2 regions of the Actinopolymorpha sp. B17G11 genome follow, and region 2 is predicted to be linked to the other one. Evidence: predicted binding sites of a transcription regulator. Region 2 holds the regulator's gene; the other holds the start of a gene.
The links. Region 2 encodes LexA, which represses DNA repair genes until DNA is damaged. Its sites were predicted from a motif close to TCGAACANNTGTTCGA; they were not measured.

Region 1 (4,417 bases), on a different contig from region 2:
TGACGATCAGCGGTTGATCACACTCGCCGAGCAAGCAGGTGGATCTGGGTCGCGATGGCACGGAACGTCGGGTGTTCCGCGGCAGTTGCCTCCAGTTCGAGCAGTGCCGCGGCGGCCGACGGCTCGTCGGCGAGGGTCGCTGGGGCCAGATCGGCGAATACCCGCACACCGTGCTCGGCAAGGACGACAAGCCCGACGTTCCCGACCGCCCGGCGGAGTTGGGTGGCGGTGAACCTGCGCGGCGTCGGCCCCTCCGGCTGCCACCCGTCGGCCGGCTCCGCCAGGACGGCGCGGGCGTCGGACAAGTGCCCGCCAATGACCTTGGCCAGGACGACGGCGTACCGGTTCGCGGCCACCAGACTGAGGGCGGCGCCCGGGCGCAGGACAGCCGCCATCGACTCGAGGGCAGCGCCCGGGTCATCGACGACCTCGAGGACGCTGTGGCACAGCACGAGGTCGGCGCCCGCCGCGCCGACAAGCTCCGGCAGGTCCGTGACATCGCCCTGCACAGCCTGGACGGAACCGGTGACCGCTGCCTCGTCGGCCCGCCGCTTCAGCGCAGCGAGCGAGTCAGGACTGGGATCGACGACGGTGACCCGGTGTCCGAGCTCGGCGAGCGGAACGGCGAGGTGACCAGTGCCACCACCAGCGTCGACGACGTCGAGCTGGGCGTGCCCTGCTACGGCGGACTGCTCGGCCAGGATCGTGCGAACCAGGCGCCAAACCACCTCGCTGCGGACGGCACGACGATGGCCCGCGCCGCTGGCCGCCTCTCCACGTTGCGCGCGGGGGTCAGAGCCATCAGCGGACCGGCCGCACTCGGGCACGGGACTGTGCCTCCTCGTTCGCATGGACAACTGCTACCAGCCTATTTGTCCAGGCGCCCAGAGGTCAGGCGGCCGTGTCGCGAGCCCGCGGCTGCGGCACGGCGGCGCGGCTCACCTCGCCCGGCTCGTCGAGGAGGTCTCCGTCCCTCGGCAGGGGCGGTTGATGCGGGAGTTCGAGCAGCCGTTCGACGTCTGCCAGAAAGCGTTCGGCATCGCGGACGAGATCGGCCGCCTCCCGGTCGGTCACCGCCTGACGCAGACCGGCCTCGGCGGCCGCCCGCTTACCCGCGCCGGCCGCGAAGAAGGCCGCCCACTCGCCCAGCTCCGGCGTGACGCGGGCGAGCATCGTCCAGGCATCGCGCTGCCCGCGCCGGCCGCTTGGCCTGGACCGTCCGGCCAGGACCGCGGCGGCGGTGCGCAGCGCTGCGATGTGCGCGGCGACGTAGCGCTCTGCAGGCGTCGCGGCCAACTCCGCCTCGGCGAGGGAGGCACGGGCACGCTCCAGCGCGACGAAGACGCCCGGTCCGAGCGGTGCCTGAAACTCAGGTGTCGCGTGCGTCCGCATGCGGGACTCCTTTCACGAAAGCCGGACGGCACCGACGCAACGCAGTCGGCACGCGCCCGGCGACAACCTCGGCTTCGAGCTCGTCGCACCAGCCGCCGGGCGAGGCACTTCCCCTGCCCTGCGCACCTCGCCCGGACCCAACTGGCGCCCGCCGCGACAGGGTCGAGCTGTCGCACCGGGCAGTTCGCCCGCCGGGGACCCGACTCCCCGACGGACGAGATCGAACGCATGTTCGAACAATGGCAAATGTAGCCCGGCGCGACAACCAGGTCAAGAACCCGTCGCCGCGGTCTGAGGACTGGGCACGCTGCCCTGTTGCGATCACGGCCCGGAGTCTCGCAGGGACCACCGACAACCGCCGACAGTCAACCGCCGACCGCCGACCGCCGGCTGGCGGCTGGCGGCTGGCGGCTGGCGGCTGGCGGCTGGCGGCTGGCGGCTGGCGGCCAACCGTCCCGAGATCCAGGTTCATGATCAAGAGGCGGAAACCTGGCGATCGCGGGCCATGTTTCCCCGTTACCTACCTCTTGATCATGAACCGCGGCCGGACGCGGTCTCCCCCGGTCCGTGGGCCGCCCACTCCAGCGGTGAACCGGCTACAACTCCGGCGTCGTCGAGCGTCCTGCCGCCGGCACGGGATCTCGCGTCGACGAGGCGCTGGCGTACGGCGTCGGGCTGCACGCTCACCCCCAGGGCCTGGCGCTGCGGGCACGACGCGCCGGTGGTGTCGGGCAGCAGGTGATCGGCCGTCGGCCCCACAGAGTCCGCGCGGGCTGTCTCCCGGGCGGGGCGGCCCGCGCGGCGCCGCACACCCCAGACATGGCGAAGCGGCTGGGCCCCACCCCCGTGGGGGCCCAACCGCTCCACCGCTCGCAACCTCGGCCGCCGAGGTGTCGTCGCGCCGCCTGACTAGGGCTGTCCTTGTCCGCCGCGCGTTGCCACGGGCCGTGGTCGTTCCATGTCCGAAATCCTCGCGACTGGAAGGTTTCGCGACTATCCGGCGACGTACTCATTCGTTCCTAGGTAGTTCCCCAGGGGAATCCCTGGGCACCCCCGACACGCCGGGCGTCCACGAACGACTACGCTCCGACGTCTGTGGCTCGGGTCGTGGTGATCGGAGGCGGGCTGGGCGGCCTGGCGGCAGCCGCGCGCCTCGCCAAGCTGGGACACGCCGTCACCCTGCTGGAGCGTTCCTCCCACCTCGGCGGGGTCGTGCGTACGGCCGAACGCGACGACCCCGCAGTCGGCCGGTTCCGCTGGGATGCTGGACCAGCCGCGGTGACACTGCCAGCCACGTTGCGTGACCTGTTCCGCAAGTCGGGCCGACCGCTGGAGCGGGTCCTCGAACTCGCGCCGCTACCCACGCCGCGCCGGCACGTCTTCTCCGACGGCACCGCCCTTGACCTTCCAGTGGGCAGCAGATCCGGCCAACGACGCGCGGTCGAGGCAGCGCTGGGCTCCACCGCGGGTGCGGCCTGGGAGGCGGTCGTCGACGACCTCGCCCCGACCTGGGAGTTGCTTCGGACCCGGGTGCTCGAAGTTCCGTTCTCCGGCGTACGAAGCCTCGGCCCCCATGGGGTGTGGGCCCTCGCTCCCGGTCGGTCGTTGCGGGCCTTTGCCCGGCGCCGACTGACCGACGTCCGTACCAGGAAGCTGCTCGAGTATCCGGTGCTCGCGACGGGTTCGGGCCCCGCGGACGCGCCAAGCTTCACGGCGGTGCGTGCGTACGTCGAACGGACGTTCGGCATCTGGACCTGCGCGGGCGGGTTCGGCGCCCTTGTCGACGCCCTGGGCCAGCGGCTCGACGAACGTGCCGTGACCGTACGCCTCGAGGCCGAGGCGGTGGCGATCCGAGGCGACGGTGCCGTCAGTGGTGTGGAGCTGCGTGGCGGGGAGCGCCTGGCGGCTGATGTCGTCGTGTCCGGCGTCGACGTACGCACCGTTGCCAAAAGCCTCCTGGCCCGGCCGCCGCGGGCCATGCGCCGCTCTGCCCGGACGCTGCGGGACCCGTTGCCTCCCCCACTCGTCCACGTCGGTCTGGCCGACGCAGCGGACGACCTCCTGCACGAGACCGTCTTCCACGGAGACGACGCCCGTGAGTCACCGACGGTGGTGGTGCGCGCACCCGACGACCCGAGCCTCGCCCCGGCGGGCCATCGCGCCGTGAGCATCATCGTGCACCGCAACGGGGGAACCGGGACCACCGCGGATCCGCTGGAGCTCCTGGCCCGGCGCGGGTGGGACATCCGCGACCGGGTCGTCGCCCGCGTCGACGGCGACGCGACGAGCTACGGACCGGCGTGGCGGGGGGCCGTCCGGGGCCTCGGCGTCGCCCGCAACCACACGGCTGTGCGCGGGCTGTTCATGGTCGGCGCCACGGCGCATCCGGGTCCTGGTGTGCCCGAGGTGTTGTTGGGAGCCGCGGCGGTCGCCACGGAGATCGGCCGCGCGTGAGGCGCCGCGCGAACGCGCCGGACCGTCAGTGGCGAACGCCGGCCTGAGCGACGTTCGAGTAGATCTCCCGGGTGGCGGTCGACCGGTTGAGCGTGTAGAAGTGCAGGCCCGGGGCGCCGCCGGCGAGCAGCTTCAGGCACAGGTCGGTGGCGACCTCCACGCCGATCGCGCGTACGGCGGCCGGGTCGTCCTCCACCGCCAGCAACCGGTCGGCGAGCCAGCCGGGGAACTCCGCGCCCGACAGTGTCGCGAACCGCTGGATCTGGCGCACGTTCGTCACGGGCATGATTCCCGGAATGATCGGGATGTCGCAGCCGTACCGGCTCGCCCGGTCCACCAGGGCGAGGTAGTCGTCGGCGTTGAAGAAGAACTGGGTGACCGCGAAGTCGGCGCCAGCCGCCGCCTTGCGGGCAAGGAACTCGGCGTCGGCGTCGAGGCTGACCGCTTCCGGGTGGCCCTCGGGAAACGCCGCGACACCCACACAGAACTCGCCCAGCTGGCAGAGCAGCTCGACCAGTTCGTCGGCGTGGTCGAGGCCCTCAGGGTGTGGTGTCCACGGCTGGCCGGCTCC
Region 2 (4,417 bases):
GAGCCCGGGAGCGTGCGCTGGCCGCCGACGTGATCGTCACCAACCACGCACTGCTGGCGATCGACGCCCTGGAGAACGTCCCCGTGTTGCCCGACTACGACGTCGCGATCGTCGACGAGGCGCACGAGCTGGCCGCCAGGGTCACGAGCACGGCGTCGGCGGAGCTGGCGCCCGGCATGGTGCAGCGCGCGGCGCGCCGGGCCCGGTCCTTCTGCGACGACGGCGGCGAAGCCGACCCGTTGGAGGACGCGGGCGAGACCCTGCGCACCGCCCTCGCCTCTGCGGCGCTCGGTCGGGTGGAGTCCCTGGGTGGCGAGCTCGCCGCGGCGGTCGCGCTTGTCCGTGACAGTGCACGTGCGGCCTGGTCGGCGTTCCCTGGGGAGAAGAAGGACCCGGGGGGCGATGCCGAGAAGGAGTCGGGACGCCGCCAGGCGCGGGCCTACGTCGAACAGGTCCGTGACATCGCCGATCGGATCGCGGCGATGTCGCCCCACGACGTCGTGTGGGTGGCCGAACGCGAACGTGGAGGGCCTGAACTGTGTGTGGCGCCGCTGTCCGTGTCGGGCCTGCTGCGGGTGCACCTGATGGCCGAGCGGACGTGCATCCTCACCTCGGCGACGTTGAAGCTGGGCGGCGACTTCGACGCGGCGGCTCGGTCGGTGGGCCTGCGACCGGTCGACCGCCTCCCTGATCCGCCGGAAGGCCACGAACCGGTAGGCGACCAGCCAACAGGTGACGGGCCGGATGGTGAACGCCCAGAAGGTGACCGCCCAGAAGGTGACCGCCCAGAAGGTGACCGCCCAGAAGGTGACCGCCCAGAAGGTGACCGCCCAGACGGAGACCGGTCAGGACGTGCGGCTGGCCGTCACACAGGCGGTGAGAACGCAGAACCCGGCGGCGCTTCCACCGACCCGGCCGCGGCGGCGGGCACGGACGTCGTGGAACCCTTGCCGTGGCGTGCGCTCGATGTCGGTTCGCCGTTCGACTACGGCCGGCAGGCGATCCTCTATGTCGCTCGACGATTGCCGCCGCCGGGGCGTGGTGGCATCTCGGAGCGCACGTTGCAGGAGCTGGCACAGCTCATGGAGGCCTCGGGCGGCGGGACACTCGGCCTCTTCTCGTCCCGCCGCGCCGCGCAGGACGCCGCGGCAGCGGTTCGGGAACGCCTCGGCCTCGAGGTGCTCTGCCAGGGCGAGGGGCAGCTGGCGGAGCTGCATCGCCGGTTCGTGGACGAGCCGCGGACGTCGTTGTTCGGCACCTTGTCGCTCTGGCAGGGACTGGACGTGCCGGGCGACACCTGCCAGCTCGTGGTCATCGACCGCATTCCGTTCCCGCGTCCCGACGACCCGCTCGCCTCGGCCAGGCAGCGCGCCGTCGACGAGGCCGGCGGCAACGGCTTCATGGCGGTGGCGGCGACCCATGCCGCACTGCTGCTCGCCCAAGGCGTCGGCCGGCTGATCCGGCGTTCGTCCGACCGCGGGGTGGTCGCCGTGCTCGATCCCCGGCTGGTCACGGCCCGCTACGGCGGCTTCCTGCGGGCGTCACTGCCACCGATGTGGTTCACGCCCGACCGCGACGTCGCCGTCGGAGCGCTGCAGCGTTTGCGCGCCGCCCGCGACGCCTGATCAGTCCGGCATGCGTACGCAGATCGCGATCGGGGTCTGTTGGCGGCCCTGACCGAACGGGTTGTCCCGGAACAGTTCGCAGAAGAAGCCGGGGCGGCGATCGGTGTCGTGTCCCAATACGTCACGGCCGAGGTCGTTGGAGTCGATGACGACGGTGCCCGCCAGCGTCCCGGCGATGTCCTCGGGGAGCTGGGCAGTCACGGCGTCGGTGATGGCCGTGGCCACCTTGCCAGGGTCCTTGGGCGGAAGCTTCGCCGAGACATTGGACGGGAACGCCGAATAGGACGTCGGGCCGTCGATCGCGTTGACCCGGTGCCCGGCCACGACGTAGAACCATCCGCGCTGGCGGACGGCCTTGCCGACGACACTGGCTGCTGCCGCTGCCAGGATCCTGGGAAGGCCCGCCTCGTTGATCGCCAGCTGCATCGTCCAAGGGCTGCCGAGTCCGATGCCGTGCGGCGTGCGCTGGACCAGCCGGGAGAGGACCCTGGCCGCGGGTCCCGGGTCGATCTCCCAGGTGAAGTAGGACCGTCCCTGCGAGATCGCCACGATCTTCTCGCTCACCACGACGTACCACGGTCCCTCGAAGACCCCGCTGAAGTGGGGACTCTCCGCGACATGGCGCGCGGCATCGCGGACGTAGGCCGTCACGCGGGTCGGCACGTCGTCGCCGCGGGCGAAGAGTTCAGTCTGGAGGGGGATGCGTGCCCATCGCATCCCTTCGACCTCCACGACCAGACTCTTGCCGTCGTTCGGGGCCAACGGGTCCTTCGCCGGCGGTGGATCGTGCGGGACAGCGGACCGCGCGTGGTCAGCTCCTGACGTCGCGTCGGTCCCCGTCGTGGAGTTTGTCATGCTGCTCCCGGTCGTCAGGTGGTGTGCGCGGCACCCTGACAGGTCAGACGCGCCGCAGGACCGCGACGACCTTACCGAGGATCACGGCGTCGTCTCCAGGAATCGGCTCATAGGCCGGGTTGTGCGGCAGCAGCCAGACCTGCTTGCCGCGCCGGCTGTAGGTCTTGACGGTGGCCTCACCGTCGATCATCGCCGACACGATCTCGCCCAGCTCGGCCGTGGGTTGCTGGCGAACCACCACCCAGTCGCCGTCGCAGATGGCCGCCTCGACCATCGAGTCTCCCTTGACCTTGAGCAGGAACAGCTCACCTTCGCCCACCAGCTGACGGGGGAGCGGCATGATCTCCTCGACAGCCTGCTCGGCGAGGATCGGTCCACCGGCGGCGATCCGGCCTACCACGGGCACGAACGCCGGCGTGGGATGAGCGTCACCGCTGTCGGTCTCGTCGTACGTCGTCATCCGGGCACTCGAGACGGCCCGGCGGTGCGTGTCGGGGAACAAGACCTCGAGCGCGCGGGGTCGGTTGGGGTCGCGCCGGATGAACCCCTTGGTCTCGAGGACGCGGAGCTGGTGGGCGACCGATGAGGACGAGGTCAGACCGACGAGCTCGCCGATCTCGCGCATGGCAGGTGGATATCCCCGGTTTTCGACCGACTCGCGGATGACTTCCAGGATTCGGCGCTGCCTGGGCGTGAGGCCGGTGGCGTCCGGCGGCCCGTCGGGCAGTTCGCGCACGGCCGCGGTGGAGGAGTCGCGATCGGACTTCTTCCGCTTGGGCATAGCGGTGTTCTCCTTCCGAGGGTTTCCAGGAAGGGCTCCCGGGTTCCCGCCGGGTGCCCACATCGAGGAGCGTAGGGCCTCCGTCATCCACTTTCAAACATCTGTTCGACGGCGTGTCGCGAGCGTGTCGCGGACCGTGCAGGACGCCGGTCGCGCCCACCTGGCCGATGGGGGTCTGCCTGGCCGACGTGGGCGGGGCTGGTCCTCTCTTATGGGAGAACCTGTGGCCTCGAACCTATTTTCGACCCTGCGGTCTGGCGGGCTGTCGGTGGGATGGTGTAGAAAATCGTCCAGGCGTTCGATCGAACAGTCGTTCGACGTCGAGCAAGGTCGAGGTTCGTTCTCTCGCCGTAGGAGGTCGGCACATGAGCAGCAGTGCGCCAGTCGTGCACATCGACGAGTTCCGTTCCCGGCGGACCTCTCGGGCGGGCGCGCCCCACCTCCCGGAGGCACTGTCGGACAGTGGACGGCTCGAGGCGGTCCCCCGCAGGGCCGCCGCCGAGCGCACTCCGGCGCGAGTCCGGCGCGGTCCACGGCCGCGGTTGGTGCGGGCGTGTCATCGAGGGCTGGTGGCGGGTGAGCCCGTGCAGGCGCCGGTCACCCTGACCCGGCGGGGCCGGGTCACCGTTCTGGTGATGACGCTGGTCTTCCTCGCGCTCGGCGTCCTCGGCTCGGTTGTCCTGTTGCAGGGCGCGTCGGCCGCCGACGCGGGCTCTGACGGTGGTCAGTCGGTCCGGACCAGGACGGTGACGGTGGCGCCAGGGCAGACGCTGTGGGAGATCGCCGCACGAGTGGATCCTGATGCCGACATCCGGGCCACGGTCGAGGAGATCTCCCGGCTCAATGGCCTGACGAGTGCGGGTGACCTGGAGATGGGCCAGTCACTCGTGGTCCCAGTTCGTTCCGGTGGCTGACATCGCCGCCCCGAAGGTCTGGCCGGCGACACGCCCGGCTATCGCGGGTTCTGTCCCGCCTTGCGCCACCTGACCTGCAGCGACGCGGGGAGAGGAGTGTCGCCGGCGCGTCGAAGCTTGCATGGGTCTGGCGACCGACGTACGGTACCCCTAGATATGGTAGTTACAGAGCTGTAAGTCGTCCACAGGTTGTGATTCGAAGCCCACAGGTTCTCCCCAGGGAATCCACAGTCTCATCCCCA

Region 1: the regulator LexA is predicted to act here: its motif matches at 1,613-1,628, upstream of ABN028_RS14285 (SAV_6107 family HEPN domain-containing protein).

What each region holds. Positions count from the first base shown of each region.
Region 1 is NZ_JBEFTW010000011.1:131,405-135,821, reverse strand. Features, by position in the region: gene ABN028_RS14290 (methyltransferase domain-containing protein) at 18-827, opposite strand; gene ABN028_RS14285 (SAV_6107 family HEPN domain-containing protein) at 892-1,392, opposite strand; gene ABN028_RS14280 (hypothetical protein) at 1,924-2,259, opposite strand; gene ABN028_RS14275 (phytoene desaturase family protein) at 2,488-3,846, shown strand; gene metF (methylenetetrahydrofolate reductase [NAD(P)H]) at 3,872-4,417, opposite strand, start outside.
Region 2 is NZ_JBEFTW010000002.1:259,497-263,913, forward strand. Features, by position in the region: gene ABN028_RS03540 (ATP-dependent DNA helicase) at 1-1,625, shown strand, start outside; gene ABN028_RS03545 (hypothetical protein) at 1,626-2,480, opposite strand; gene lexA (transcriptional repressor LexA) at 2,524-3,261, opposite strand; gene ABN028_RS03555 (LysM peptidoglycan-binding domain-containing protein) at 3,627-4,175, shown strand.